2 regions of the Streptomyces sp. NPDC039465 genome follow, and region 2 is predicted to be linked to the other one. Evidence: riboswitches for the same ligand, from Rfam matches in the RefSeq annotation. Region 2 holds a riboswitch; the other holds the start of a gene.

Region 1 (15,191 bases), on a different contig from region 2:
GCGATCTGCTCGGCCACGTCGACGTGCTCGCAGCCGCCGTAGTAGCGGCGGCCCGGGTAGCCCTCGGCGTACTTGTTGGTGAGGACCGAGCCCTGCGCCTCCATGACGGCGACCGGAGCGAAGTTCTCCGACGCGATCATCTCGAGGGTGGACTGCTGGCGGTGGAGCTCGGCGTCGACAGCGGCGGCGACGTCCGGGTCCAGCTCGTGGAGAGGGGTGTTCATAAGCGACATCGGGAGGATCCTTAGCTGCCGGAGAACTCGGTGTACTCGTCCGCGGTGAGCAGGTCGTCCGGCTCACCGGTCACGCGCACCTTGAAGAGCCAGCCGCCCTCGAGCGGAGCCGAATTCACCAGCGACGGGTCGTCCACCACGTCCTGGTTCGTCTCGACGATCTCGCCGGTCACCGGGGAGTACAGGTCGCTGACGGACTTCGTGGACTCCAGTTCGCCGCAGGTCTCGCCCGCGGTCACCGTGTCACCGACCGACGGGAGGTCGGCGTAGACGACGTCACCGAGCGCGTTGGCGGCGAACTCCGTGATGCCGACCGTCGCGACGCCGTCGACGGCGTCCGACAGCCACTCGTGCTCCTTGGTGTAGCGCAGCTGCTGGGGGTTGCTCATGGCCTGAATTCTCCTGTACGCGGGGGAGTGCTGATGAACGGGGAGTGATCTGCTGGACGAGACGTGCTCAGTGTCACTTCTGGCGCTTGTAGAACGGCAGCGCCACGACCTCGTACGGCTCGTGGGTGCCGCGGATGTCCACGCCGACACCCTGCGTGCCCGGCTCGGCGTGCGCGGCGTCCACGTACGCCATGGCGATCGGCTTGCCCAGCGTCGGGGAGGGGGCGCCGGAGGTGACCTCGCCGATCACCTTGCCGTCCGCCACCACGGCCATGCCGGCGCGCGGGACCCGGCGGCCCTCGGCGATCAGGCCGACCAGCTTGCGCGGCGGGTTGGTGGCGGCGCGCTCGGCGGCGGCCTCCAGGGCGGCGCGGCCGACGAAGGCCCCGCCGTTCGAGGTCTTCTCGAACTTGACGACCCGGCCGAGGCCGGCGTCGAACGGGGTCAGCGAGGTGGTCAGCTCGTGCCCGTACAGCGGCATGCCCGCCTCCAGGCGCAGCGTGTCCCGGCAGGACAGCCCGCAGGGGACGAGACCGGCGCCCTCGCCGGCCTTGGTCAGCGCCTGCCACAGCTCGACGGCGTGCTCGGGGGCGACGAAGAGCTCGAAGCCGTCCTCGCCGGTGTAGCCGGTACGGGCGATCAGCGCGGGGACCCCGGCGACCGTGCCCGGCAGACCGGCGTAGTACTTCAGGCCGTCCAGGTCGGCGTCGGTGAGGGACTTCAGGATGCCCGGGGACTCGGGGCCCTGCACCGCGATCAGGGCGTACGCGTCGCGGTCGTCCCGTACCTCTGCGTCGAAGCCGGCCGCGCGCTCGGTCAGCGCGTCCAGGACGGTCTGCGCGTTGGAGGCGTTGGCGACGACCATGTACTCCTGGTCCTGGAGGCGGTAGACGATCAGGTCGTCGAGGATGCCGCCGTCCTCCTGGCAGATCATCGTGTACCGGGCGCGCCCGACACCCACCGTGCCGATGTTGCCCACCAGCGCGTGGTCCAGCAGGTCGGCGGCCTGGGCGCCGGTGACCGTGATCTCGCCCATGTGCGAGAGGTCGAAGAGACCGGCCTTGGTGCGGACGGCGTTGTGCTCGTCGCGCTCACTGCCGTACCGCAGCGGCATGTCCCAGCCCGCGAAGTCGGTCATGGTGGCGCCCAGCGCACGATGCGTGGCATCGAGGGCGGTCAGACGGGGGGCGTTGCTCATGGTGATGTGGCTCCCGGGTCCCAAGGCATGGAAGGGCATGACTGGCGAGGACAATCCTCCCCATCTGTCATCGAACCTGAGAGGTTCACCACGACCCGTACGTACATCAGGTCATGACTTGCACCTTGGGTGGAGCCGCCGGGCGGCTCGCTTTTCAGATCTGCCTCATCCACGCGGTACGGGGCCTGAGAGATTCAAGGGAGGAACTTGCTCCTTCGGCGTCCGGATGCCGTCGTACGGTCCGGAACTCTCCCGCGCGGATTCAAGCGGCCGGTATGAGGTTGTGAGCGCGCACACATGTGCGTGCGCGCTTGGCGCGCACATCATTGCACGAGGGGTCTCATCGGCAAATCGCCTGTGGCCCATTACCCTTTCTTTACACTCCATGGGCAAGGGTCCCACGACCCGACAGGGGGAGTAGCGATGACGTTGCAGCGAGCCGGTGCCTACGTGACGACCGCGGGCCTGCCCACGCCGCGCGGGCAGGTCGCCGCGGGGGCGAAGGCGCCCGTGCTGCGCGACCTGAGGGACCGCGGGGGGCGCGGCCCGAGGGCCCTGCACTTCGCCGACGGCGACGTGGTCGTGGTCTCCGGGCTGCCCGGCAGCGGCAAGTCCACGCTGATCCGGCGCGCGGCCGAGGGGCGGGGCATCGACTCCCAGGACGCCCGTGAGCGCTGGGAGGCGATGATGCCGCGCCGGGTGCCCTACGCCGTCTACCGCCCGCTGGCCCGGATCGCCCACTACGCCGGACTGCGCCGGGCGCTGCGCTCCGGTCGCAGCGTCGTCGTGCACGACTGCGGCACCCAGAGCTGGGTCCGCCGCTGGCTGGCCCGCGAGGCCCGCCGCCGCGGCCGTGACCTGCATCTCGTCCTGCTCGACGTCACGCCCCAGACGGCCCGCTCCGGGCAGCGGGAGCGGGGCCGCGGCGTCTCCGGCTACGCCTTCACCCGCCACCGCCGCGCGGTCGCCCGCCTCCTGCGCGACGCCGAGGCCGCCCGCCTCCCACGCGGCTGCGCCTCCGCCACGCTCCTGGACCGGGACGCGGCGACGGCCCTGCACCGGATCGCGTTCCGCACGGAGCTCTGACGGCGGCGGGCTCCGAGGGGTCGGCTCCGGCGCACACCCCCGCCGGCCGGAGGAGATCGTCGCCGCCGGGAACCGGAAGCCGCCGCTCACTGTCCTTTTGGGCACACCAGGCCCCCGCGCCGCCGCCACGGCGTTAGGGTGCTGCCGCAGGACGAGCGCCAGAAAGGGACTCCGTGGACATCGCATGGCCGGGCAACGAGCTCGAAGAGGTGCTCGCCGCCTCGCTCGGCAACCCCTCCGCAGGGGCCAGGCTCGTCGAGGTGCTGGGGCGCAGCCAGATCTGGGTGCCGCTGCCGAGCGGCGGCGGCCCCGACAGCACGGACCTCGACCTGCCCACCATGGAGATCGACGGCCTGCCGTACGTCCCGGTCTACAGCTCCGAGCAGCAGTTCCGGCACTGCGTCGGCAGCCACATGTCGTACACCGTCGCCCCCGCCCGTGACTTCGCCCGCGGTCTGCCCCCGCAGCTCGGCATCGCCGTGAACCCCGGCGGCGCCGTCGGCGCCCCCCTGCCCCCGCCCGCCGTCGCCGAGCTCTGCCGGACCGGCCGGACCCCGCTCGACGGGCCCGCGAGCGGCGGCCGGGTGCGGCTCTTCGAACCGGACTGGCAGGACGACCCGGTCGACTTCCTCTCCGCCGCGGGCGACGAGTTCACCGCCCTCGGTACCGTCCGCACCGCCCGCCGCGCCCTCGCCAGCATCGAGGGCGACGCCCCGAACCTCCTGGTCGGCGTGGAGATCGACGGCCACGACCGGAGCGCGCCGCTGGACGCGCTCGGCCGCGCCCTGGCCCGGACCACCGTCCCCTGGCCGGTCAATCTGGTCCTCCTGGACATCGCGCAGGACCCGCTCGGCGACTGGATGCTGGAGAAGGTGCGCCCCTTCTACCAGCGTGCCTACGTATAACCGCGCATAAGCTGGACGCCGGACGGTGGATCGAAGAGGGGCGGAACCCAGAGTGAGTGCGTCAGGCACCGCCGCGGCCGGGCAGGTCGAGCACATGCTGCGCCAGGTCACGCCCGGACGCTACGACGCGTACGAGGCGCTGCTGCACGCCCTCGCCGACGGCCAGGTCTGGATGCTGCTCTGGCACGGCCAGGCCGGAGCCCCCGACGCGCAGTACGGAAACATGGAGGTCGACGGCCTCGGCTACGCGCCCTGCGTCACCTCCGCCCAGGAGCTCGCCGCCTCCGGCTGGAACCGCGCCCATGAGGTGATCTCCGGCCACGACATCGCCCGCGCCCTCTACCCCGACCGCTGGGGCATCTGGCTCAACCCGCACGCCCCCGGCGGCGGCGTCGGCATCCCCTGGGCGGATCTGCGCCGGATCGCCACCGGCCTCGACCGGATGCCGGCCGGCCCGCTGCGGCTGTCCGAACCCGCCATCGAGATCCCGCAGTTCTACGCCCTGCTCACGCAGAACGCCCACCGCACCCCCGCGGTCCGCTCCCTGCGCCGCGCCTGGGTGCAGCCCGCGCTCGGCTCCCCGTACCTCGCCATCGGTCTCGATCTGTACGACACGAGCCAGGCCTCGGTCGACTCCGTGCACGCGATGATGCGGCAGTCGATCGCCGCCGTCCCGGACGGACTGCCGGTCTCGACGGTCGCGATGTCCGACGACTTCGACCCCGTCACGATGTGGCTGCGGGCCAACACCCGCCCCTTCTACGACCGCGACGCCCATGTGGCGCCCCAGCCGGGCGGCGGAGGCTACGGCTACCCCAATTAGCCGTCTCGGCGTACCAGTTGCGCTATGTCCCCATCTGGTGGATTAGTGGCCGAGATGGTCCGCTCACATGATTCCGGCGTCCGGATAACGGAAGCCCACGCACCGCATCACGGTTGAGCAAACATTCCTCGTCAGGTCTGGCGGGTGATCGCAAACCCGTTGAAGACTCCCGGCTAACGAAGAGCCGTCGGCCCTTTGTGCGAGTCGCATCACATGCGGCGTTCTGGGTAATTTCCGCACCATCGGCATCACTTGCGCCACCTGATGCGAGGAGCCGTTGCAGCGGCGGGTACGGGCCGGTCACCGCCGGCCGGGAGGGGTCAAGGCACTGTGACCGCACCGATCGAGACCACCGGATCGGCTGCCGAGGCGCAGCCGGAGGCAGTACTCACGGGGGCCAAACAGAGCCAGATCGAAGGCCGTTCCCTCGGTCAGATCGCCTGGGCGCGCTTCAAGCGCGACAAGCTGGCGGTCGCCGGTGGCGTGGTCGTTCTTCTGCTCATCCTGCTCGCCGTGCTGGCCAAGCCCATCCAGTGGGTCTTCGGCCTGGACCCGAACGCCTTCAACCAGGACCTGATCGACCCCGCCCTCCTGGCCCCCAAGGGTGCCTGGGGCGGCATGAGCTGGGACCACCCGCTCGGTGTCGACCCGCAGTTCGGCCGGGACATCCTCGCCCGCATCATCGAGGGCTCCTGGGTCTCCCTGCTGGTCGCGGGCGGTGCCACCGTCCTCTCGGTGGTCATCGGCGTGGTCATGGGCATCATCGCCGGCTTCTACGGCGGCTGGGTCGACACCGTGATCAGCCGGATGATGGACACCTTCCTGGCATTCCCGCTCCTCCTCTTCGCGATCTCCCTCTCGGCCACCCTGCAGGACGGCGCGTTCGGCCTGAGCGGACTGCCTCTGCGGATCAGCGTGCTGATCTTCGTGATCGGCTTCTTCAGCTGGCCGTACATGGGCCGCATCGTGCGCGCCCAGACGATGAGCCTGCGCAACCGCGAGTTCGTCGAAGCGGCCCGCTCGCTCGGCGCGCGCGGCCCGTTCATCCTCTTCCGGGAGCTGCTGCCGAATCTGGTGGCGCCGATCCTGGTCTATGCCACGCTGCTGATCCCCACCAACATCCTCTTCGAGGCGGGTCTCAGCTACCTCGGCGTCGGCATCGCTCCGCCGCAGGCTTCCTGGGGCGGAATGCTCACCACAGCGGTCGACACCTACCAGGCCGATCCGCAGTACATGTTCGTGCCGGGCCTGGCGATCTTCATCACGGTCCTGGCCTTCAACCTGCTGGGCGACGGGCTGCGAGATGCCCTCGACCCTCGCAGCAAGTAACCAACGAATGAGGGGGCTTTCCTCAGGTGAAGACTAGAAAAGCGACTCTTCTGGTCGCCACGACTGTGGTGCTGGCGCTGGGGGCGTCCGCGTGCGGTGGTTCCAGCAACGACAAGGGGGGCAAGGGCGGCTCGGGCACCAAGGACGCCGCGCTGACCTCCATCGTCAACAAGTCCGACAAGAAGGGCGGCACGGTCTCGTTCGAGTTCTCCGACGAGCCGGACTCCCTCGACCCGGGCAACACCTACTACGGCTGGGTGCAGAACTTCGCCCGTCTCTACGGCCGTACGCTGACCTCCTTCAAGCCGGCCGCCGGCAAGGAAGGCCTGAAGGTCGTCCCCGACCTCGCCGAGTCCCTGGGCAAGCCCAGCGCCGACGCGAAGACGTGGACGTACACCCTCAAGAAGGGTCTGAAGTTCGAGGACGGCACGCCGATCACCTCGAAGGACGTCAAGTACGCCGTCGAGCGCTCGAACTTCTCCCCCGAGGCGCTGTCGAACGGCCCGACGTACTTCAAGGCCCACCTCATCGGTGGTGACAAGTACCAGGGTCCGTACAAGGACAAGAACCCGGCCGGTATCGCCTCCATCGAGACGCCGGACGACCACACCATCGTCTTCAAGCTGAAGAACGCCTTCGCGGACTTCGACTACCTCGGCACCTTCTCGCAGACGGCCCCCGTGCCGCGCAAGGCCGACAAGGGCGCCGAGTACGTCAAGAAGATGGTCTCCTCGGGCCCGTACAAGTTCGAGTCGTACGAGGAGGGCAAGGGCGCGACCCTCGTCCGCAACCCCCAGTGGGACCCGAAGACCGACCCGATCCGCCCGGCCCTGCCGGACAAGATCACCGTCCGCTTCGGCGTCAAGCAGGAGACGGTCGACTCCAACCTGATCGCCGACAACATCACCGTCGACGGCGCCGGCACCGGTGTCGCCCCGGCCACCCAGCCGAAGGTGCTCACCGACGCCAAGCTGCAGAAGCAGACGGACAACCCGTACGCGGGCGCCACGTCCTACATCGGACTCAACGTCAACGTCGCACCGTTCAACAACATCGAGTGCCGCAAGGCCGTCCAGTGGGGCATCGACAAGGCCTCGGTCGCGGCCGCCCAGGGCGGTACGCCCAAGGGTGACCCGGCCACGACGCTGATCCCGCCGAGCGTCGCCGGCTACACCAAGTTCGACCTGTACCCGACCGAGGGTCACAAGGGCGACATCGCCAAGGCCAAGGAGCACCTGAAGAAGTGCGGCCAGCCGAACGGCTTCTCGACCAACCTGTCGGCCCGCTCCGACCGGCCCGCCGAGATGGCCATGGCCACCGCCGTCCAGGCCTCGCTGAAGAAGATCGGCATCACCGCCGAGATCAAGTCCTTCCCGGCCGGTAAGTACTTCCAGAACTTCGCGGGCAACCCGAGCTACGTGCACGCCAACAAGCTCGGCATGATCATGACCGCGTGGGGCGCCGACTGGCCGACCGGCTTCGGCTTCCTCGACCAGATCGTCAACGGCTCGGCCATCAAGCCGTCCGGTGGCAACAACGTCCAGGAGCTGAACGACCCGAAGGTCAACAAGCTCCTCAACGACGGCATCGCCACCACCGACACCGCCGCCCGCGAGAAGGTCTGGGGCGAGGTCGACAAGGCCGTCATCGAGGGCGCGACCGCGGTCCCGCTGGTCTACCGCAAGAACCTGCTCCTGCGTCCCGAGTCGGCGACCAACGTCACCATCACCGAGGCCTACCTCGGTATGTACGACTACCTGCTGATGGGCTCCGCCAAGTAGCGGCGGGTCCTCACCCCGAGAGTTCGAAAGGCAGGTGATGGCTCCGGTGTCCGCCGGGAGATCGGGTAACCCCCGGCTCCCGGCGGGCACCGGCGCCGGATAGCTGTGGCTGCGTACTTCATCCGACGCGTCTTCGGCGCGGTGCTACTGCTGCTGATCGTCAGCGCAGTCACCTTCGCGATCTTCTTCCTCGTCCCCCGTCTGGCGGGCCAGACGATGGACCAACTGGCGGCCCAGTACGTGGGCAAGGACGCCAACCCCGACACGGTGGCCGCGGTCAAGAAGAACCTTGGCCTCGACCAGCCGCTCTACATCCAGTACTGGGATTTCATCAAGCAGATCGTCGTCGGCGCCGACTACAAGTTCGGCCCGGACACCACGCGCTGCGACGCCCCGTGCTTCGGATACTCCTTCAAGCGGCACGTCGCGGTGTGGCCCGAGATCGTCGCCCGGGTCCCGGTCACCTTCTCCCTCGCCATCGGCGCGGCGGTGATCTGGCTGATCAGCGGCGTCGCCACCGGTGTGGTCTCCGCGCTCAAGCGGGGCTCGCTGCTCGACCGCTTCTTCATGGGCGTCGCCCTCGCCGGCGTCTCCCTCCCGATCTTCTTCACCGGCATGCTCGCCCTCGGTGTCTTCACGGTGCAGTGGCCGATCTGGACCGACGGCATCAATTACGTGCCGTTCACCGAGAACCCCGGCGAATGGGCCTGGAACCTGCTGGTGCCGTGGTGCTCGCTGGCCTTCCTCTACTCCGCCCTCTACGCCCGGCTCACCCGGGCCGGAATGCTGGAGACGATGGGGGAGGACTTCATCCGCACGGCCCGCGCCAAGGGCCTCAAGGAGAGCCAGGTCATCGGCAAGCACGGGCTGCGGGCCGCGCTCACGCCCATCGTCACCATCTTCGGCATGGACTTCGGTCTGCTCCTCGGCGGCGCCGTCATCACCGAGACGGTCTTCTCCTTCCAGGGCATGGGCAAGTACGCCATCAAGAGCGTGCAGGACAACGACCTGCCGATCGTGATGGGCGTGACCCTGACCGCCGCCTTCTTCATCGTCTTCTGCAATCTGCTGGTGGACCTGGTGTACGCCGCCATCGACCCCAGGGTGAGGTACTCGTGAGCGAGGTTTCCAAGACTGCTGGCGCCCCCGGGGAAGTGGTGCCCGCGCAGCGCTCCGGTACCGAGGACACCTTCCTCTCCGTACGTGACCTGCGCATCCACTTCCAGACCGACGACGGCCTGGTCAAGTCCGTCGACGGCGTCAGCTTCGACGTGAAGCCCGGCGAGACGCTGGGTGTGGTCGGCGAGTCCGGCTCCGGGAAGTCCGTCACCTCGCTGGGCATCCTGGGCCTGCACCGCGCGGCGCCCAACGCCCGGATCTCCGGCGAGGTCTGGCTGGACGGCGAGGAGCTCATCGGCGCCGACCCGGACCACGTACGGCGGCTGCGCGGCCAGAAGATGTCCATGATCTTCCAGGACCCGCTCTCCGCGATGCACCCGTACTACACGGTCGGCGCGCAGATCGTGGAGGCGTACCGCGTCCACAACAAGGTCACCAAGAAGGCCGCCCGTACCCGCGCCATCGAGATGCTCGACCGCGTCGGCATCCCGGAGCCGGGCAAGCGCGTCGACTCCTACCCGCACGAGTTCTCCGGCGGTATGCGCCAGCGCGCGATGATCGCCATGGCGCTGGTGAACAACCCGCAGCTGCTCATCGCGGACGAGCCGACGACCGCGCTGGACGTCACCGTCCAGGCGCAGATCCTCGACCTGATCCGGGACCTGCAGAAGGAGTTCGGCTCCGCGGTCATCATGATCACGCACGATCTCGGCGTGGTCGCCGAGATGGCGGACAAGCTGCTGGTGATGTACGGCGGCCGGTGCATCGAGCGGGGCACGGCCGAGCAGGTCTTCTACGAGCCCCAGCACCCCTACACCTGGGGTCTGCTCGGCTCGATGCCGCGTATCGACCGCGACCAGACCGAGCGGCTCATCCCGGTCAAGGGCTCGCCCCCGTCACTGATCAACGTGCCGGACGGCTGCGCCTTCAACCCCCGCTGCCCGTACGCCGACATCCCCAAGGACAACGTCACGCGTACGACGCGCCCCGAGCTGACGGAGACCGGGAACGGGCACTTCTCGGCGTGCCACATGGCGCAGGAGGAGCGGACCCGGATCTGGACCGAAGAGATTGCGCCGAAGCTGTGAGCGACAAGAACGCAACTGCCGAGCCCCTGCTGAAGGTAGAGGGCCTGACCAAGCACTTCCCGGTGCGCAAGGGCCTGCTCCAGCGCCAGACGGGCGCGGTCAAGGCCGTGGACGGGATCTCCTTCGACGTCCTTCCGGGCGAGACCCTGGGCGTGGTGGGGGAGTCCGGCTGCGGCAAGTCGACGATGGGCCGGCTGATCACCCGGCTCCTCGAACCGACCGGCGGCAAGGTCGAGTTCCAGGGCCACGACATCACCCATCTGTCGGCGAGCGGGATGCGGCCGCTGCGCCGTGACGTCCAGATGATCTTCCAGGACCCGTACTCCTCGCTGAACCCGCGCCACACGATCGGCACGATCGTCAGCGCGCCGTTCAAGCTCCAGGGCGTCGAGCCCGAGGGCGGCGTCAAGAAGGAGGTCCAGCGGCTGCTGGGGCTCGTGGGCCTCAACCCCGAGCACTACAACCGCTACCCGCACGAGTTCTCCGGCGGTCAGCGCCAGCGCATCGGCATCGCGCGCGCCCTGGCCCTCAAGCCGAAGCTGGTCGTCGCCGACGAGCCGGTCTCCGCGCTCGACGTGTCGATCCAGGCGCAGGTCGTGAACCTCCTCGACGACCTCCAGGACGAGCTCGGTCTCACCTATGTGATCATCGCGCACGACCTGTCGGTCATCCGGCACGTCTCGGACCGGATCGCGGTGATGTACCTCGGCAAGATCGTCGAGCTGTCGGACCGCAAGTCGCTGTACGAGGCGCCGATGCACCCGTACACGAACGCGCTGATGTCGGCGGTGCCGGTGCCGGACCCGCGGCGCCGGGGCGTGAAGAGCGAGCGGATCCTGCTGAAGGGCGACGTGCCGTCGCCGCTGTCCCCGCCCGCGGGCTGCCGCTTCCACACGCGCTGCTGGAAGGCGACGGAGATCTGCAAGACCCAGGAGCCGCCGCTCCTGGAGCTCCAGCCGGGCCGCCGCGTCGCCTGCCACCACCCGGAGAACGCGCCCGACCAGGCCCCGGACGAGCCGGTGCTCCCGTCGGCCCGGGACGCGATCGAGGTGGTGTCGGTGACGAAGTCCGACGCGCCGGAGGAGCCGAGGGAGCCGGAGGGCTCCGCGGAGACCCAGGAGACCCCGGAGAAGTGACGGGCCGCCTGGGACCCCTGTCCGATGGCAGGACAGGGGTCCCAGGCGCCGCGCTCGATGGGTGCTCGATGGGGTGACCGGCCCGGGAGACCGGTCGCACCACTCTCACGGGTGACAATGTCGCCGTGCTCCAGGAACTGTTCACCCCCTCCGTCCAACACGCGCTCGACCTCGTCGGCATCTTCGTCTTCGCCATCTCCGGCGCCCTGCTGGCCGTCCGCAAGAACTTCGACGTGTTCGGCATCGCCGTGCTCGCCGAGGTCACCGCGCTCGGCGGCGGGCTCTTCCGGGACCTGATCATCGGCGCCGTTCCCCCCGCCGCCTTCACCGATCTCGGCTACTTCCTGATGCCGCTCGTCGCGACGGTCCTGGTGTTCTTCCTGCATCCCGTCGTCGAGCGCACCCAGAGCGCCGTCAACGTCTTCGACGCGGCCGGCCTCGGGCTCTTCTGCGTGACCGGCACGACCAAGGCGTACGAGTACGGCCTCGGCCTCACCTCCTCCGCGGTGCTCGGCCTCGCCACCGCCGTCGGGGGCGGCGTCCTGCGGGACGTACTGGCCAACGAGGTGCCGTCGCTGCTGCGCTGGGACCGTGACCTGTACGCCGTGCCCGCCATCGTCGGCGCGACCATGGTCGTCCTGTGCATCCGCTTCGACAGTCTCAACGCCGCCACCAGCGGGATCGCCGTCCTGACCACCTTCGCCCTGCGCCTGCTCGCCATGCGTTACCACTGGCGCGCGCCGCGCGCCTGGAACCGCCGCTCCTCGACTCAAGAGGAGCCGGAGAAAGCTACCGCTTAGTAGTTTCCTGTTATACGGTGCCGTCATGGCACAGGCAGCTCAAGCACTCATCGGCGACAGCGAGTTCGACCGGGACACCGCTGTCACCCTGCGCGAGCCCGGCGTCTACGACGCGGAGCTCTCGGCGGGGTGGACGATCATCCACGCCGTCAACGGCGGCTACCTCCTCGCACTGCTCGGCCGCGCCCTCGGCGACGCCCTGCCCCACCCCGACCCCTTCACGGTGTCGGCGCACTACCTCACGCCCTCCGCGCCCGGCCCCGCCGTGATCCGCACGGAGGTCGTCCGCACCGGTCGCACGCTCTCCACCGGCCAGGCGTCCCTCTTCCAGTACGACGAGGACGGCACCGAGGTCGAGCGCATCCGGGTCCTCGCCTCGTACGGCGACCTCGACGCACTCCCCGACGACGTACGCACCACCGCCCTGCCCCCGGCGATCCCGCCGCGCGAGCACTGCCTCGGCCCGTCCGACGGCCCCGCGCCCCAGATCCCCGGCTCCTCGGCGATCACCGACCGGCTGGACATCAAGCTGGACCCGGCGACGATCGGCTGGGCGATCGGCGCGCCGTCCGGCAAGGGCGAGATGCGCGGCTGGTTCGGCCTGGCGGACGGCCGCGACGCCGACCCGCTCTCGCTGCTGCTCACGGTCGACGCGCTGCCGCCGACCTCGTTCGAGCTCGGCCTCAAGGGCTGGACGCCGACGGTGGAACTCACCACCCACATCCGCTGCCGCCCGGCCCCGGGCCCGCTGCGAGTCTCGATCACCACGCGCAACCTGGCCGGCGGCTTCCTGGAGGAGGACGCCGAGGTCTGGGACACCGCGGACCGCCTGGTAGCCCAGTCCCGCCAACTGGCCCGCGCGCCGCGCGCCTAGCGCCGAGGGGCTCCCGCCCCTCCCGCACCACCCCGGCCCTGGGGGCCGGAGCCCCGACCACGGCGCCGCTGGGCCGCCGAACTACGCCCGAGGCGCCCCGCCGCGGGCCTGGCGGCGAGGGGCTGCCGCCCCTCCCGCACCACCCCGGCCTTGCCCGGCCGGGCATCCGGCCACGGCGCCGGACGCGCCGTCCCGGCCGGGCGCCCCGCGGCCCCAAGGGGGCCGGGACCCGCTGCCCGCCATCGCGCCAGCAGGCGCCCCGCCCCCGAGGGGGTCGGCTCGGTGGGCGGGCCCGGACGCGACGCCCGCCAGCGCGCCGGGGGGTGCACCGCTCGGTCCCGGCCGCCCGTCCGTACGGGCCGCCGCCGGGCGTCGCCCGGTTCCACCGCCGCGTCACCTCGGTGGCGGGCGCGGACTCGACGCCACCGCGCCGGGCAGGCGCCCGCACCCAGCCGCCCCCGGGTCCCGCACCGGACGGCCCGGTGCCCCACCCTGCCGCCCGCCGCCCAGGCGCCCCGCCGCCCCCGTTAGATTCATGCCGGTGAAGTCCGACCGGCTGCTCTCCATCCTTCTGCTGCTCCAGACCCGTGGGCTCGTCCCCGCCGGGGAGCTCGCCGAGCGGCTCGAAGTGTCCGTGCGGACCATCTACCGGGACGTCGAGGCGCTCTCCGCGGCCGGCGTTCCCGTCTACGCCGAGCGCGGCCGGCACGGGGGGATCGCGCTGCTGCCCGGGTTCCGTACCGATGTCACCGGGCTGACCGAGGACGAGTCACGCGCCCTGTTCGTCCTCGCCGGGCAGGGCGCGCACTCCGCCCTCGGGCTCGACGCCGCCCTCGGCTCCGCCCTGCGCAAGGTGATGGCCGCCCTGCCCGAACCCCACCGGCCCGCCGCCGAGTTGACCAGCCGGCGGATCCTTGTCGACCCCGACCGCTGGATGCGCGCCCGGCAGGCGGACGTCGACCTGGACGTCCTCAACCGCGCCGTCTTCGCCGACCGCCGGCTGCGCCTGGCCTACCGGCACAGCGAAGCCCCCGAGCCCACCACGTACGTCCTCGATCCGTACGGTCTCGTCGTCAAGGCCGGCGTCTGGTACCTCGTCGCCGATCACGACGCCGCCCCCCGCCTCTACCGGGCCGACCGGGTCCAGGCCGCCACCGTGCTCGACGCTCCCGTCCGCCGCCGGCCCGGCGCCGAGCTGGCCGACGTGTGGGCGGTGCTGCGCCGACAGGTCGAGCAGCGCCCCGCGGAGGTCCTCGTCCGCGCCAGGGTTCACCGCGACCGCTTCGACCGGTTCCTGCGGCTGCACGGCGCCCGCCTGACCGGCCCGCCGGAACCGGACGGCGAGTGGACCGGGGTCGAGCTGGCCCTCCCGACCCTCGGCGCCGTACGCCCCCTGCTCGCCTTCGGCGGCAGTCTGGAGGTACTGGAACCCCCGGAGGCCCGCGACCTGCTGGCGGCCGTCGCGGCGGAGGCCGTGGCGCTCTACCGCCCGGCGGCCCGGCAAGGACGGTAACCGGCCAGGTCAGGCACCGCCCGGCGTGGGCCGCGGCTCCCCGCCTCGTAGAATCGACCCACCATGGCTTACCTCGACCACGCCGCGACCACTCCCATGCTGCCGGAGGCGGTCGAGGCGATGACCGCCCAGCTCGCCGTGACGGGCAACGCCTCCTCGCTGCACGGCGCCGGGCGCCGTGCCCGGCGTACCGTCGAGGAAGCACGCGAGACCCTCGCCGCCGCCCTGGGCGCGCGCCCCAGCGAGGTCGTCCTCACCTCCGGCGGCACCGAATCGGACAATCTCGCCGTCAAGGGCCTGTACTGGGCGCGCCGGGACGCCGACCCCCGCCGCACCCGCGTGCTCGCCAGCCCCGTCGAGCACCACGCCGTCCTCGACGCCGTCGACTGGCTCGGCGAGCACGAGGGCGCCACGATCGAGTACCTCCCCGTCGACCGGTACGGCCGCGTCCACCCCGATGCGCTGCGCGAGGCCATCGCCCGCGACCCGGGCAGCGTGGCCCTGGCCACCGTCATGTGGGCCAACAACGAGATCGGCACGGTCATGCCGGTCGCCGAACTCGCCGCCGTGGCCGCGGAGTTCGACGTCCCGATGCACGCCGACGCGGTGCAGGCCGTCGGACAGCTGCCGGTCGACTTCGCCGCCTCCGGCCTCGCCGCCATGACCGTCTCCGGCCACAAGATCGGCGGACCGTACGGCATCGGCGCCCTGCTGCTCGGCCGTGAGTACAGCCCGGTGCCCGTACTGCACGGCGGCGGCCAGGAGCGCCATGTCCGCTCCGGCACCCTCGACGTGCCCGCCGTCGCCGCCTTCGCGGTCGCCGCGCAGCACGCGGCCGAGCACCGCGAGCGGTTCGCCCGCGAGATCGGCGCCCTGCGTGACGACCTCGTCGCCGTTGTCCGCGCCGCCGTCCCGGA
Region 2 (15,191 bases):
GCCATGCTCGACGGGATCTTCGTCGACAAGGTCTTCGTGGTCTCCTTCCTGTCGAACGTGGTCGTGGCCGCGCTGATCGTGTTCCTCGGCGACAAGTTGGGCGTGGGCGCCCAGCTGTCCACCGGTGTCGTGGTCGTCCTCGGTATCCGGATCTTCTCCAACGCCGCCGCGATCCGGCGGCATGTGTTCCGGGCGTGAGGCCGATGAGCAACGACGAGACCCCGCAGAACGACGTCCCCGAGAGCGGCCTTCCCCGCAAGGAGGAGCCGGTCCGCAAGGAGGAGCCGGTCCGTGAGCCGGCGCCGGCCCGTGAGCCGGAGCCCGCGGAGCCCGCTCCGGCGCCGCTGACCGGCCGCCAGCGGCTGGCCGCCGGGCTGTGGCCGCCCCGCTTCTCCCGTGCCCAACTGATCGTCGCCGTGCTGCTGTTCGTGCTCGGACTGGGGCTGGCGATCCAGGTCCGCTCCACCAGCGACAGCAGCGCGCTGCGGGGCGCCCGGCAGGAGGACCTGGTCCGGATCCTCGACGAGCTGGACGACCGCACCCAGCGCCTGGAGGACGAGAAGTCGCGCCTCGAGGACCAGCGCGCGGAGCTGGACAACAGCTCAGACCAGGCCGAGGAGGCCCGTAAGCAGACCCGCGAGAAGGAACGCCAGCTCGGGATCCTGGCCGGCACTGTGGCCGCGCAGGGCCCCGGCATCACCCTCACCATCGCGGACGGCGCCGGGGCGGTCGAGTCGGACATGCTGCTCGACGCCATCCAGGAGCTGCGCGCGGCCGGCGCCGAGGCGATCCAGGTCAACGACGTCAGAGTGGTCGCCGACTCGTACTTCTCCGGAGGCGACGGAAGTCCGATAGAAGTCGATGGAACGAAGGTGTCCCCTCCATACGTCTTCAAGGTCATCGGCAAGCCGGAGGACCTGGAGCCCGCGCTCAACATCCCCGGCGGTGTCGTCCAGACACTGGAGAAGGAGCAGGCCACGGCCACGGTGCGGCGTTCCGACAAGATCGTTGTGGACGCCTTGCGACCTGCGGAGCGGCCTGACTACGCTCGGTCGTCGTCGCAGTGAGGCGGGGGTGCATGAGGGTCGCGCGACAAGGGCATGACGTTGCGGGGGGTCGACGCACCACCAGCCTGCCGCGTGGTGGAAACTGTCCGGAGGATACGGACGTTGTGAAGGTGTCCGGGTCGGCAGGTGTGTTCATTCAGGGTTCGTCCTGCCCCACGGGCGGGTCTGTTTCGGTCAAGGGGAATCGCCCGTGAAGTTGTTTGCGAAGTTGTTCGGCAAGAGCGCACGCGAGGACGGCGGCAGCACCGCCAAGCACCGCGCCCCGCGCCATGCCCAGAGCGAGGAGCAGGGTGGCGAACGCCCCCTGTTCCGTGACGAGGTCGCCCAGGACGGTGTCCATCCGGGCGGACAGGGCGCGTCGTCTGTTGACCCTGCCGCTTCCGGACGCATAGGTTTCGGAGAACCATCAACCTCAAGTGCGGGTGGAGGGTTTGCCCCCGGTCCGTACGGAGCCCAGGCCCCCGCGGGGCAGCCGCGGCAGGAGGATTCGTCCATGCCGGTATGTACGAGGTGCGGGCACCGCAACGCCGCGGACAGCAGGTTCTGCTCCCACTGCGGCGCCCCGCTGCGCGGCACGGCGCCGGCGGAGCGGGCGTCCGAGACGACGTCGACCATCTCCATCTCGGGTCTCGAGGCGTACGAGGCCGAGGCCACCGGTCAGCACGCGCTGCCGTCGCTCTCCCCGGAGGCCCAGGCGGCCGTCGACGCGCTGCCGCCCGGTTCGGCGCTGCTCGTGGTGCGACGCGGCCCGAACTCGGGCAGTCGCTTCCTGCTCGACGGTGACCTGACCACGGCCGGCCGTCACCCGCAGAGCGACATCTTCCTGGACGACGTGACGGTCTCCCGGCGTCATGTGGAGTTCCGCCGTACCCAGGAAGGCACCTTCACCGTCGCGGACGTCGGCAGCCTGAACGGCACGTACGTCAACCGTGAGCCGATCGACTCGGTCGTGCTGCTCGCCACCGGTGACGAGGTTCAGATCGGCAAGTACCGGCTGGTCTTCTACCCGAGCCAGCGGGGCGTGTGACCCACCCCCGGACTCCGTTCCGGGGGGACCCCTAAGGAAGGTCCATGCTGCGAACACCGACGGGCGGTGCCGGCCACGGCACCGCCACCGCGGGTGACCGGCTGGTCAGTATCGGTACGGTGCTGAACCAGCTCAGGGACGAGTTTCCCGAGGTCACGATCTCCAAGATCCGGTTCCTGGAGGCCGAGGGCCTGGTCGAGCCGCGGCGGACCCCTTCGGGGTACCGCAAGTTCAGCCCCCAGGACGTCGAGCGGCTGGCGCAGATCCTGCGGATGCAGCGGGACCACTATCTGCCCCTGAAGGTCATCAGGGAGCACCTGGACGCGCTGGCGCGCGGGGAGCAGGTGCAGCTGCCGGCCCAGGCGCCGCAGCGCGAGCCGCTGGACGTCCCCTGGGACCAGGAGGCGCAGCGGCCGACCGCCGCCCGCGTGGGGCGTGCCGAGCTCCTGGCGGCCGCCGAGGTCACCGAGGAGGAGCTCGCCGACTGGGAGTCGTACGGGCTCATCGCTCCGGACCCGGACGGTGGGTACGACGCCGAGACCGTGACGGTCGCCAAACTTGTCGCGGATCTGGGGAGATTCGGTCTCGAAGCGCGGCATCTTCGCGCCATGAAAGCGGCCGCCGACCGGGAGGCGGGGCTGGTCGAACAGATCGTCGCACCGCTGCGCCGGCACCGCAATCCGCAGACCAGGGCGCATGCGGAAGCCACCGCGAAGGAGCTGGCGGGGCTCTCCGTACGGCTGCATTCGGCCTTGGTACAAACCGCGCTCGGAGTCCGCTTCCAGTGATCTTGGGGGAGCCCGACTACCCAAACCGGTCGAGCACGTCCTAGGGTTGCTGTGTGAACGAGCTCGACGTTGTGGGTGTCCGGGTGGAAATGCCCTCCAACCAACCGATCGTGCTCCTGCGTGAAGTGGGAGGCGATCGGTACCTCCCCATCTGGATCGGACCGGGTGAGGCGACCGCGATCGCCTTCGCCCAGCAGGGCATGGCCCCTGCCAGGCCTCTGACCCACGACCTGTTCAAGGACGTGCTGGAGGCCGTGGGCCAGGAGCTCACCGAGGTCCGCATCACGGACCTGCGTGAAGGGGTCTTCTACGCGGAGCTGGTCTTCGCCAGTGGGGTCGAGGTCAGTGCCCGGCCCTCCGACGCCATAGCGCTCGCCCTGCGCACCGGAACGCCGATCTTCGGCAGTGACGGGGTGCTGGACGACGCGGGTATCGCGATCCCCGACGAGCAGGAGGACGAGGTGGAGAAGTTCCGCGAGTTCCTCGACCAGATCTCGCCGGAGGACTTCGGAACCAGCAGTCAATGACCGGGCCTTCGACCCGCCGCGCTGCTCAGGATGGCCCCAGGGCATTCGAGTAGCCGTTCCCCGGAGAGAGACACGGGAAACCACTCTCAGGGTGATTATCACTCGGCGTGCCGAGTGTGGCGATCGTTGACGCACCCCGAGTGACTGCCTACCTTCGTGTGGGCAGGTCAAGGACGGAGGGTCGGCGTGATGAGCAGCGGCGACGGTACGGCAGGGGGTCTCCCCGGACGGAGTCCGGTGGAGAGCGGGCCGTATCCGCTTCACGGAAGTGCGGCGAGTGCGGCTCACGTGAGTGCGGCCGACACCACCACCGACACCATCGGATACCGGGGGCCGACCGCCTGCGCGGCGGCTGGGATCACCTACCGGCAGTTGGACTACTGGGCGCGTACGGGGCTCGTCGAGCCGAGTGTGCGCCCCGCTTACGGCTCGGGAACGCAGCGGCTGTACAGCTTCCGCGACGTCGTCGTCCTCAAGATCGTCAAGCGGTTCCTCGACACCGGGGTCGCGCTCCAGAACATCCGCGCGGCCGTGCAGCATCTGCGCGCGCGGGGCTTTCGCGATCTGGAGCGGATGACGCTGATGAGCGACGGCGCCACCGTCTATGAGTGCTCATCGCCGGACGAGGTGGTGGACCTCCTCCAGGGCGGGCAGGGGGTCTTCGGGATCGCCGTGGGCGTCGTGTGGCGGGACGTGGAGGCCGCGCTGTCGCAGCTGCACGGGGAGCGCGTCGACACCGGCGAGACACTGGTCGGCCACAATCCGGCCGACGAACTGGCGCGGCGCCGCCGGGACAGGGCGGTCTGAGACTCCGGTCTTCAGAGCTCCCGCCCGCGTTTCGCACAGAAGTACGGGTCCACTGTCAGTGCCGTAAGGCAGCATCTGAGGTGTGAGAGCCGCGCCGACGATCCTGCATCTGGACATGGATGCCTTCTTCGCCGCCGCCGAGCAGGCGGCGAAGCCCAGTCTGCGCGGAAAACCGGTGGTCGTCGGCGGCCTCGGGCCGCGGGGTGTGGTGGCGACGGCGTCGTACGAGGCGAGACGGTTCGGGGTGCACTCGGCCATGCCGATGGCGCAGGCCCGGCGGCTCGCGCCGAACGCCGCGTATCTGGTGCCGCGCTTCTCGCTGTACCGCTCGGTCAGCGACCAGGTCATGGCGCTGCTCGCCCGGCTGTCCCCGCTGGTCGAGCCGCTGAGCCTGGACGAGGCCTTCGTGGACCTGGAAGCGGGTGGCGCGGCATATGACTCGGCCACGGCGCGGGAGGCCGGTGAGCGGCTGCGCAGGGACATTCTCGGCACCACGGGGCTGACCGGCTCGGTGGGTCTGGCCGGTTCGAAGATGCTCGCCAAGATCGCCTCGGAGGAGGCGAAGCCGGACGGACTCGTGCTGATCGAGCCGGGCACGGAGCGGGAGCTGCTCGGGCCGAAGTCGGTGCGGATCCTGCCCGGGGTGGGGCCCGCGACCGGGGAGCATCTGCGGCGGGCCGGGATGACGACGGTCGCCGATCTGGCGGAGGCCGGCGAGGACGAGCTCGTACGGCTGCTGGGGCGGGCGCACGGGGCGGCGCTGGCCAGGATGGCCCTGGGGCACGACGACCGGCCCGTGGTGGCCGAGCGGGACGCGAAGTCGGTCTCCGTGGAGGACACGTTCGACACGGACCTGCACGACCGGGTGCGGATCCGGATCGAGGTGGAGCGGCTGGCCGACCGGTGTGTGGAGCGGCTGCGTGCCTCAGGGCACTCCGGGCGGACGATCGTGCTGAAGGTGCGGCGCTACGACTTCTCGACGCTGACCCGCTCGGAGACGCTGCGTGGGCCGACCGACGCCCCCGCGGTCGTCCGCGAGGCCGCCGGGCGGCTCCTGGAGGCCGTCGACACCACGGGCGGGGTGCGGCTGCTGGGTGTGGGTGTGAGCGGTCTGGCCGACTACACCCAGGAGGACCTCTTCGCGCAGGCCGCCGACGAGCTACGGGAACCGGCGGAGGGCGAGCCGGCCCAGACCGCGGAGGACGAGCGTACGGCCGAGCCGGAAGCGGCCGCGGTCCCGGCCGAGCGGCACTGGCCGGCAGGGCGGGACGTACGGCACGCGGTGTACGGGCCCGGATGGGTGCAGGGCAGCGGGGTGGGGCGGGTGACGGTGCGGTTCGAGGAGCCGGGGTCGCCGCCGGGGCGGGTGCGGACCTTCCTCGTCGACGACCCGGATCTGGAGCCGTCCGATCCGCTGCCGCTGGTACCCCCGCCCGTGTGAGCCCCGTGTGAGCGCGGGGCCGGCCCGGTCAGTCGTCCTGGCCCGCGATCCGGCCGAAGTCCCGGTCCGGGGGTGCGGCGGTGGACAGTGGCGGGATTTCTATCCCGTAGTGGTGGTAGAGCTGGAGCTCCTGCTCGGGGGAGAGGTGGCGGCCGACGCCGAAGTCGGGGGCGTCCTTGATCAGCGCGCGTTCGTACGGGATGTGCAGCGCGTCGTTGACCAGCTCACTCGGCTCCAGGGGGACGAAGGCGTCCCGGCTGAACAGTCCGGTCCGTACGGCCGCCCATTCGGGGGCTCCTGTGGCGTCGTCCAGGTACACCTCGTCGATGGTGCCGATCTTGGTGCCGTTGCGGTCGAACGCCTTCCGGCCGATCAGGCTGCGCGGATCGATGTCGGTCTGCACGGTCCCTCCAACTGGTCGCACCTGCTCTTCAAGGACTACGAAAGTGCACAACGGGGATGTCGGCCACTTGAGGGAACCCCGAGGAACCTCGCTGGTAGGCTGGCTGTGGCTGCTGACCCCGTGCGGGAGAGTCCAGCGAAGAAACCTTTCGGTGGCGCCGAAGGAGCAACTCCTCCCCGGAATCTCTCAGGCCCCTGTACCGCACGGACGAGGTCACTCTGGAAAGCAGGGCGATGTCCGACGGCATCCGCTCTCACCGACGGTGAAAGTCGGCCACGTCCGCGTGCGCCGGTGAAGCTCTCAGGTTGAGATGACAGAGGGGGAGGCCGTCCGGGCACCCGCGCCGTGGTGCCCCTCGCAGGTCGTGACGACCAGGAGGCCTCCGTACATGACCGCCAACCGCATTCCGCTCTCCGTGCTGGAGCAGGGCATCCCCTTCGAGCAGCGGCACATCGGGCCCGACGCCGAAGCCCGGGCGAAGATGCTCGCCCAGGTCGGCTACGGCTCGCTCGACGAGCTCACGGCCGCCGCGGTACCGGACGTGATCAAGAGCGCCGAGGCGCTCGGGCTGCCGGCCGCCCGCACCGAGGCCGAGGTCCTGGCCGAGCTGCGCACGCTCGCCGACCGCAACAAGGTCCTCGCCCCGATGATCGGCCTCGGCTACTACGGCACCTTCACGCCGCCGGTCATCCTGCGCAACGTCATGGAGAACCCGGCCTGGTACACGGCGTACACGCCCTACCAGCCGGAGATCTCGCAGGGCCGGCTCGAGGCGCTGCTCAACTTCCAGACCATGGTCGCCGACCTCACCGGTCTGCCCACCTCCGGCGCCTCCCTCCTCGACGAGGGCACCGCGGCCGCCGAGGCGATGGCGCTGTCCCGGCGCGTCGGCAAGGTCAAGAACGGTGTCTTCCTGATCGACGCGGACGCGCTGCCGCAGACCGTCGCCGTCATCCAGACCCGCGCCGAACCGACCGGTGTCGAGGTCGTCGTCGCCGACCTGTCCGAGGGCATCCCGGCCGAGATCGCCGAACGCGGCGTCTTCGGTGTGCTCCTGCAGTACCCGGGCGCCTCCGGCGCCGTACGGGACATCAAGCCGCTCATCGACGCGGCCCACGAACTCGGCGCGATCGTCACCGTCGCCGCCGACCTGCTCGCGCTGACCCTGCTGACCTCGCCCGGCGCCCTCGGCGCCGACATCGCGGTCGGCACCACCCAGCGCTTCGGCGTCCCGATGGGCTTCGGCGGCCCGCACGCCGGCTACATGGCCGTCCAGGACAAGCACGCCCGCTCCCTGCCGGGCCGGCTCGTCGGCGTCTCCGTCGACGCCGACGGCAACAAGGCCTACCGCCTGGCCCTACAGACGCGCGAGCAGCACATCCGCCGCGAGAAGGCCACCAGCAACATCTGCACCGCGCAGGTGCTGCTCGCCGTCATGGCCGGCATGTACGCCGTCTACCACGGCCCCGAGGGCCTCAAGGCGATCGCGCAGCGCACCCACCGGTACGCCACCATCCTCGCCGCGGGCCTCACGGCCGCGGGCGTGGAGGTCGTCCACGGCGCCTACTTCGACACCCTGACCGTCAAGGTGCCCGGCAAGGCGGCCCAGGCCGTCGCCGCCGCCCGCGAGGGCGGGGTCAACCTGCACCTCGTCGACGCCGACCACGTCTCCGTCTCCTGCGATGAGACCACCGGCCGCGCCCAGATCGCCGCCGTCTGGGCCGCCTTCGGCGCGGACGCCGACATCGAGGCGCTGGACGCGGAAGCGGCCGACACGCTGCCCGAGGCCCTGCTGCGCACGGACGCGTACCTCACCCACCCGGTCTTCCACGCGCACCGCTCCGAGACCGCCATGCTGCGCTACCTGCGCAAGCTCGCCGACCGCGACTACGCGCTCGACCGCGGCATGATCCCGCTCGGCTCCTGCACGATGAAGCTGAACGCGACGACCGAGATGGAGCCGGTGACCTGGCCGGAGTTCGGGCAGATTCACCCGTTCGCACCCATCGAGCAGGCCCAGGGCTACCTCACGCTCATCACCGAGCTGGAGGAGCGCCTCGCCGAGGTCACCGGCTACGACAAGGTCTCGCTGCAGCCCAACGCCGGCTCGCAGGGTGAGCTCGCCGGTCTGCTCGCGGTCCGCGCCTACCACCGCGCCAACGGCGACACCCAGCGCACCGTCTGCCTGATCCCCTCCTCCGCGCACGGCACCAACGCCGCCAGCGCCGTGATGGCCGGGATGAAGGTCGTCGTCGTCAAGACCGCCGACGACGGCGAGGTGGACATCGAGGACCTGCGCGCCAAGATCGAGCAGTACCGCGACGAGCTGTCCGTGCTAATGATCACCTACCCGTCCACGCACGGTGTGTTCGAGGAGCACGTCGCCGACATCTGCGCCGCCGTGCACGACGCCGGCGGCCAGGTGTACGTCGACGGTGCCAACCTCAACGCGCTGGTCGGCCTCGCCAAGCCGGGCAAGTTCGGCGGCGACGTCTCGCACCTGAACCTGCACAAGACCTTCTGCATCCCGCACGGCGGCGGCGGCCCGGGCGTCGGCCCGGTCGGTGTCCGGGCGCACCTCGCCCCGTACCTGCCCAACCACCCGCTCCAGCCGAGCGCCGGACCGCAGACGGGCGTCGGCCCGATCTCGGCCGCCCCGTGGGGCTCGGCCGGCATCCTGCCGATCTCCTGGTCGTATGTGCGCCTCATGGGCGGCGAGGGCCTGAAGCGGGCCACCCAGGTCGCCGTCCTCGCGGCGAACTACATCGCCAAGCGCCTGGAGCCGCACTACCCGGTGCTCTACACCGGTCCGGCCGGGCTCGTCGCCCACGAGTGCATCGTGGACCTGCGTCCGCTGTCCAAGGCGACCGGGGTCAGCGTCGACGACATCGCCAAGCGCCTGATCGACTACGGCTTCCACGCGCCGACCATGTCGTTCCCGGTCGCCGGCACGCTGATGATCGAGCCGACGGAGAGTGAGGACCTCACCGAGATCGACCGGTTCTGCGACACGATGATCGCGATCCGCGCCGAGATCGAGAAGGTCGCCTCCGGCGAGTGGCCCGCCGGGGACAACCCGCTCGCCAACGCCCCGCACACCGCGGCCGCGCTCGGCGGCGAGTGGAACCACCCGTACACCCGCGAGGAGGCCGTCTTCCCGGCCGGGGTGTCGGCCGCGGACAAGTACTGGCCGCCGGTGCGCCGGATCGACGGCGCCTTCGGCGACCGGAACCTGGTCTGCTCCTGCCCGCCGCTGGACGAGTACGACAACTGACGTACGGCGCCTGGGGCAGGGCCCTGGGCGCGCCTACGCGAGCACAGGTAAGGGCCGGTTCGGAGAAGCTCTCCGGGCCGGCCCTTCGGCTTGCTTGCCGCCTGCGTCAGGCGGCGGTCACCACCCCCGGCGGCCGGTGCGGCGCGATGATCTGGCCGTCCGGCAGCAGCTCACCGGTGTCCTCGAAGAGCAGGACGCCGTTGCACAGCAGGCTCCAACCCTGCTCCGGGTGGTGCGCCACGAGGCGCGCGGCCTCCCGGTCGGCGGAGTCGGCTGTGGGGCAGGGTGGCTGGTGCTGGCACATGGATGGGTTCTTTCGCTGCGGTGTGGTGTGTGTCCTGCGGCTCGAAGCGGAGTTCATGGCCGCCCCCCGTCGGTCGTTTCGGTGGTCCCAGTCTTCCCCTGCGGAGGTCGATCCGCAGGGATTTCGCGTCAGCTCTTCCTACTGCACAAGGACGTATCACCCGCCCGGGCGGTTCAGTTCAAGTGCACTGTCACTTCGGATGGTTCGGGGTGGTCCCAGTGGGCTAGTCCGTACGGGGCAGCGTACGGCGACCCGTACGAATGCGCTCCTCGCGTGCGCGTACGGGTTTACGGGCGTACAGCGATGCCCCGCGCCGTCGGAACGCGGGGCATCGCGGGTGGAAGCGGCCGGGTCAGGCCGGTGACCCCAGCAGCGGTGCCGGGGCCAGTCGGAGGGTCAGGACGGGCAGCAGGTCGGCGACCTGGTGGGCGCGGTGTGCGGCGATCCCCGGTGGCGCGGGCGCCAGGGGGATCAGGAGATCGGTCGGCGCCGGGGAGCCATCGGCCCCGTCGGCGTCGGTGTCCGCGTGCAGCCAGAGCGTCAGCATGTACAGCTCGGGGACCGACAGCAGACGTGGCTGGAACGGTGTGGTGACGGACTCGGCCTGGCGCAGCGCGTGTTCGGTGGCGGTGACGTACGGCCCTTCGAAGAAGTGCGAGAAGGACCAGCCGTCCGGAGTGAGCATCGTGTCCGCGGCGGCGATGGAGCGTTCGCCGCCGCGGATCAGGAACCGCCAGCCGGCGAGCCTGGTACGGGGCGTGCGGCCGGGCGGGACGACCTGATCGAGAGTGTCCAGGACGTGGACGGGCAGGGGCAGTTCGGGGGTGAGCGGGCCCTGGAAGGAGCGGAGAGCCGGGGTACGTGCGTCGCGGACCGCGGTGGGGGAACCGAGGGCCACGAGCACACTGCGCAGGGCGGCCGAAGGGGCCGGAGGGATGTGGAGCATGGTGGGTCGCCTCTCACTCAGGAGACACGGTGAAGCGGGGGCAGTGCGGACGACGCTGTCAGCGCGGGGCCAGAGGGGGCCAGAAGGCCGTGGCCGGGCGCCAACTCTCTGCCTCGTTCGCGGAGTTTATACGACGCGTGTTCACGCAGTGTTTCTGCTACCGGCCCCCGGTATTGCCGCCAAGGCAGAATTCGGCCTTTGATTTGCGGCATTTCGATGGATTTTGCGTCGGCGCACGTCTTTGACCTGCACGGTAATCCCCGCTACGACGGCCGGATCCCGTCGGCGAATCGACCGTGCCGTCGCGACGGAATGTGCCCCGCGCATCCCGTCCGGCGAATGGGCCGCCGGAATGGGCCCATGGAATGTGCCGTACGGCTCATGTTCTCAGCCTACCGTTCGGCCGGTCCGCGTGCGGGCGTTATGGATCAGTCCGGCTGGGCATTATCGACCGTGACGCGAGCGGCCGAGCCGCGGGCTGCCCACTCGAGGAGGGACGCTCCGATGGGGGAGAAGATCGTGGCAGGCGGGTTCGACCTGTCCGATCGGCAGAGATACCGGCGCAAGCTCCAACAGTGCCTGACGGGGCTGGGGAGGCTCCTGGCGGAGAAGAGGTTCGACCGGCCCAAGAACATGATGGGCCTGGAGATCGAGCTGAATCTCGCCGGTGGAGACGGCATGCCCCGGATGATGAATGCCGAGGTGCTCGACCGCATAGCGAGCAAGGATTTCCAGACCGAGCTCGGAATGTTCAACCTGGAAGTGAACATCGCGCCGCACCGCCTCGGCGGCCGGGTATTCGACCGGCTCGCCGAGGAGTTGCGTACGGGTTTGGGATATGCCCACCGCAAGGCCCAAGAGGTCGACGCGGGCATCGTCATGATCGGTATTCTGCCGACGCTCACCCCCCAGGATCTGGTCTCCGCGAACCTCTCCGAGGTCGACCGCTACATGCTGCTCAACGACCAGATCGTGGCCGCCCGCGGGGAGGACTTCACCCTCGACATCCACGGCGTGGAGCGGCTGACCTGCACGGCGACGTCGATAGCGCCCGAAGCGGCCTGTACGTCCGTGCAGTTGCACCTCCAGGTCACCCCGGCCCGCTTCGCCGCCGTGTGGAACGCCGCGCAGGCGGTGGCTGCCGTGCAGATCGCGGTGGGCGCCAACTCGCCCTTCCTCTTCGGCCGGGAGCTGTGGCGCGAGTCCCGGCCGCCCCTCTTCCAGCAGGCCACCGACACCCGTCCGCCCGAGCTCCAGGCCCAGGGGGTGCGGCCGCGCACCTGGTTCGGGGAGCGGTGGGTGGACTCGGCGTACGAGCTGTTCGAGGAGAATCTGCGCTTCTTCCCCGCGCTGCTGCCGATCTGCGACGAGGAGGATCCGCTGCGCGTCCTCGACGACGGGGGAGTGCCCCGGCTCCAGGAGCTGGCGCTGCACAACGGCACGGTCTACCGCTGGAACCGGCCCGTGTACGGACTCACCGACGGCGTCCCGCATCTGCGCGTGGAGAACCGCGTGCTGCCCGCCGGCCCCACCGTCACCGACGTCGTCGCCAACGCCGCCTTCTACTACGGACTCGTGCGCGCGCTCGCCGAGGAGCCGCGCCCGGTGTGGAAACGGCTCACCTTCCAGGAGGCCGAGGCCAACTTCGACACCGCCTGCCGCCACGGCATCGACGCGGAGCTGCGCTGGCCGCGCCCCGGCCGCTCGGGCGGCATCACCGCCGTGCCCGCCGTGAAGCTCGTACGGGACGAACTCCTGCCGCTCGCCGCGGCCGGCCTCGACGCCTGGGGCATCGAACCGGCCGACCGGGACGCGTATCTCGGTGTCATCGAGGAGCGCTGCCGGCGGCGGGTGAACGGAGCCTCCTGGCAGGTCGACACCTACCACCGCGGCCTGGAGGCGGGGCTCGGGCGGGAGGAGGCGCTCGCGGTGACCACCCGGCGCTACGCGGAGCTGATGCGCCGCGGCGAGCCGGTGCACGCCTGGCCGTCCGGGCTCGGAGACTGAGGAGCGCCACCAGCGCGCCGGCGGCCCCGATCCACGTCCGGCACGCGGCGGGCGACCTCGCCCTCGGCGCTGCCGTGGGACCCGGCCGTGCCCGTCGCCGTGGCATCGGGCAAGCTGTGACATCCCAGAACGGTGTGCAGCAGGAGGCAGGGCGCGTGGCCGACACTCTTCCCCACGAGGGCCTCTCACGGGGGATCCTGCGGTCCGAGACCATGATCGTGCTGGCGCTCTCGCTCGGCGCGAGCGCGGTGTCGTCGCTGATCAGCTTTATCGGGGCGCTGACCAAGCCCGGCGGGCTCAAGGACCAGGCCGCGATGCTCAACAGCTCGTACGCGCCGGGACGGCCATGGCTCGACCTGGCGTGGCAGCTGTTCGGCATCGCGACCGCGCTCGTGCCCGTCGTGCTCGTGGCGCATCTGCTGACCCGGGAGGGTCCTGGCCTGCGGGCCATCGGCTTCGACCGGACGCGGCCCTGGCCCGATCTCGGACGCGGGGCGCTGGTGGCGGCCGCCATCGGCAGCGCGGGGCTCGCCTTCTACCTTCTCGCGCGGGCCGCCGGCTTCAACCTGACGGTGGTGCCCGAGTCGCTGCCCGATGTGTGGTGGAAGTACCCGGTGCTCATCCTGTCGGCGGTGCAGAACTCCGTACTGGAGGAGGTCCTCGTCGTCGGCTATCTGCTGCGCAGGCTCGGGCAGTTGGGGTGGACGCCGATGGCCGCGCTGGTGGCGAGCTCGGTGCTGCGTGGCTCGTACCACCTGTACCAGGGCATCGGCGGCTTCATCGGCAACATGGTGATGGGCGCGGTGTTCGTGCTTCTCTACCGCCGGTGGGGGCGGGTCGGCCCGCTGGTCGCGGCGCACGCGCTGCTCGACATCGTGGCCTTCGTCGGATACGGCCTGCTGGCCGGAAAGGTGGGCTGGTTGCCCACCCCGTGAGACCCACCCCGTGAACCGGGGCGGCTGAAGGGAACAGGGGCGTACGGCCGGTGCCGTACGCCCCTTCGTGCTGTCCGGGCCGGTCAGACGAGGAGGTCGCCCTCGATCACCGTCACCGCCCGGCCGGTGAGCAGGGTCCGCTCGCCGCGCAGGGTCGTACGGACCAGGCCCGTACGGGCGCCGCCCTGCAGGCCGGTGAGCTCGTCGCGGCCGAGGCGGGCTGACCAGAACGGGGCGAGGGCGGTGTGCGCGCTGCCCGTGACCGGGTCCTCGTCGATGCCGACGCCGGGGAAGAAGCCGCGTGAGACGAAGTCGTAGCCGCGCGAGGGGTCGTCGGCCGCGGCGGTGGCGATGATGCCCCGGTCCGACAGGGACACCAGCGCCCGCGCGTCCGGCTCCAGGGACCGTACGGCCTGCTCGTCGGCGAGTTCGACGATCAGGTCGCCGATGTGCGTGCCGGTGTCGTGGACCGAGACGGGCTTGGCGCCGAGCGCCTCGGCGAGTCCGGCGGGGGCTGTCACAGGGATGAGCGGCGAGGTCGGGAAGTCCATCGTGATCGCGCCGTCCTCGGCGGCGGTCGCGCGCAGGATGCCGCAGCGGGCCGTGAAGCGGATGGTGCCGCTCGCGCGGCCGGTGGTGTGCAGGACGTGCGCCGTGGCGAGGGTGGCGTGGCCGCACATGTCGACCTCGGTGGTCGGCGTGAACCAGCGCAGGGCCCAGTCGGCCTCGCCGCCCCTGGGGAGGGGATGGGCGAAGGCGGTCTCCGAGAGGTTCACCTCGGCGGCGACCTTCTGGAGCCAGTGGTCCTCGGGGAAGCCGTCGAGGAGGAGAACCCCTGCCGGGTTGCCGGAGAAGGGGCGGTCGGTGAACGCGTCGACGATTCGAATCCGCATGGACGAGACCGTAGGCGGCCGGCGAAGCCGCGGGCCAAGGCCAATTCGTGACCACTGGACCGGTGGCCGGACGGCGCCGGTCAGGGTGTTGCTCGGAGAACGGTGCCGATATATCGTTGAAGCATCGCGACAGATCAACGATGGAAGGAGCGTAGCGATGCGTTCACAAGGACACGAGCATGAGCACGGCCGAGGGCACGGACACTGCGGACCCGGCCATCGCGGTTGGGCCGACGTCGAGGGGCGGCGTGCCGCCTTCGGTCCGTTCGGACCGGGGTTCGGGGGCGGCGGCCCCTGGGGCGGGCGTGGCCGCGGAGGCGGCGGTCGGGGCAGGGCGCGGCGCGGAGACGTGCGCGCCTCGATCCTGACGCTGCTGAAGGACCGTCCGATGCACGGTTACGAGATGATCCAGGAGATCGGCGAGCGCAGCGGCGGGGCCTGGAAGCCCAGCCCCGGCTCCGTCTACCCCACCCTCCAGCTGCTGGAGGACGAGGGCCTGATCACCAGCGCGAGCGAGGGCGGCAAGAAGCTGTTCACGCTCACCGACGCCGGGCGGGCCGAGGTCGAGGCGGGGCCCGACGCCCCGTGGGAGGAGGCCGGGCGCGGTGTCGACTGGGAGGCCCTGAACGAAGTCCGGCAGGCAGGTTTCGGCCTGATGGAGGCGTTCGGCCAGGTCTGGAAGACCGGCAGTGCCGAGCAGCGGCAGAAGGCCGTCGAGGTCATCAACGACGCCCGCAAGAAGCTGTACCTGATCCTGGCCGACGAGCACTGA

What was found. A riboswitch is a leader RNA that binds a small molecule or an ion and turns the genes downstream of it on or off. The one in region 2 is predicted to bind glycine.
Region 1: it holds a riboswitch for glycine, as region 2 does, so the genes downstream of both, gcvT (glycine cleavage system aminomethyltransferase GcvT) here and gcvP (aminomethyl-transferring glycine dehydrogenase) in region 2, are expected to answer to the same signal.

The regions. Positions count from the first base shown of each region.
Region 1 is NZ_JBVKAP010000006.1:75,798-90,988, reverse strand. It holds gene ACZ7LT_RS20860 (serine hydroxymethyltransferase) at 1-233, opposite strand, end outside; gene gcvH (glycine cleavage system protein GcvH) at 245-622, opposite strand; gene gcvT (glycine cleavage system aminomethyltransferase GcvT) at 696-1,820, opposite strand; glycine riboswitch at 1,985-2,085, opposite strand; gene ACZ7LT_RS20845 (AAA family ATPase) at 2,244-2,906, shown strand; gene ACZ7LT_RS20840 (enhanced serine sensitivity protein SseB) at 3,080-3,811, shown strand; gene ACZ7LT_RS20835 (enhanced serine sensitivity protein SseB C-terminal domain-containing protein) at 3,864-4,634, shown strand; gene ACZ7LT_RS20830 (ABC transporter permease) at 4,965-5,963, shown strand; gene ACZ7LT_RS20825 (ABC transporter substrate-binding protein) at 5,990-7,744, shown strand; gene ACZ7LT_RS20820 (ABC transporter permease) at 7,850-8,863, shown strand; gene ACZ7LT_RS20815 (ABC transporter ATP-binding protein) at 8,860-9,951, shown strand; gene ACZ7LT_RS20810 (ABC transporter ATP-binding protein) at 9,948-11,087, shown strand; gene ACZ7LT_RS20805 (trimeric intracellular cation channel family protein) at 11,213-11,887, shown strand; gene ACZ7LT_RS20800 (thioesterase family protein) at 11,913-12,761, shown strand; gene ACZ7LT_RS20795 (helix-turn-helix transcriptional regulator) at 13,303-14,274, shown strand; gene ACZ7LT_RS20790 (cysteine desulfurase family protein) at 14,338-15,191, shown strand, end outside.
Region 2 is NZ_JBVKAP010000008.1:317,951-333,141, reverse strand. It holds gene ACZ7LT_RS26750 (small basic family protein) at 1-198, shown strand, start outside; gene ACZ7LT_RS26745 (DUF881 domain-containing protein) at 204-1,067, shown strand; gene ACZ7LT_RS26740 (FHA domain-containing protein) at 1,150-2,094, shown strand; gene ftsR (transcriptional regulator FtsR) at 2,139-2,882, shown strand; gene ACZ7LT_RS26730 (bifunctional nuclease family protein) at 2,936-3,409, shown strand; gene ACZ7LT_RS26725 (MerR family transcriptional regulator) at 3,599-4,216, shown strand; gene ACZ7LT_RS26720 (DNA polymerase IV) at 4,299-5,657, shown strand; gene ACZ7LT_RS26715 (PRC-barrel domain-containing protein) at 5,686-6,060, opposite strand; glycine riboswitch at 6,174-6,272, shown strand; gene gcvP (aminomethyl-transferring glycine dehydrogenase) at 6,449-9,334, shown strand; gene ACZ7LT_RS26705 (DUF5999 family protein) at 9,441-9,638, opposite strand; gene ACZ7LT_RS26700 (hypothetical protein) at 9,991-10,584, opposite strand; gene ACZ7LT_RS26695 (glutamate-cysteine ligase family protein) at 11,089-12,591, shown strand; gene ACZ7LT_RS26690 (CPBP family intramembrane glutamic endopeptidase) at 12,726-13,526, shown strand; gene ACZ7LT_RS26685 (PhzF family phenazine biosynthesis protein) at 13,610-14,419, opposite strand; gene ACZ7LT_RS26680 (PadR family transcriptional regulator) at 14,577-15,191, shown strand.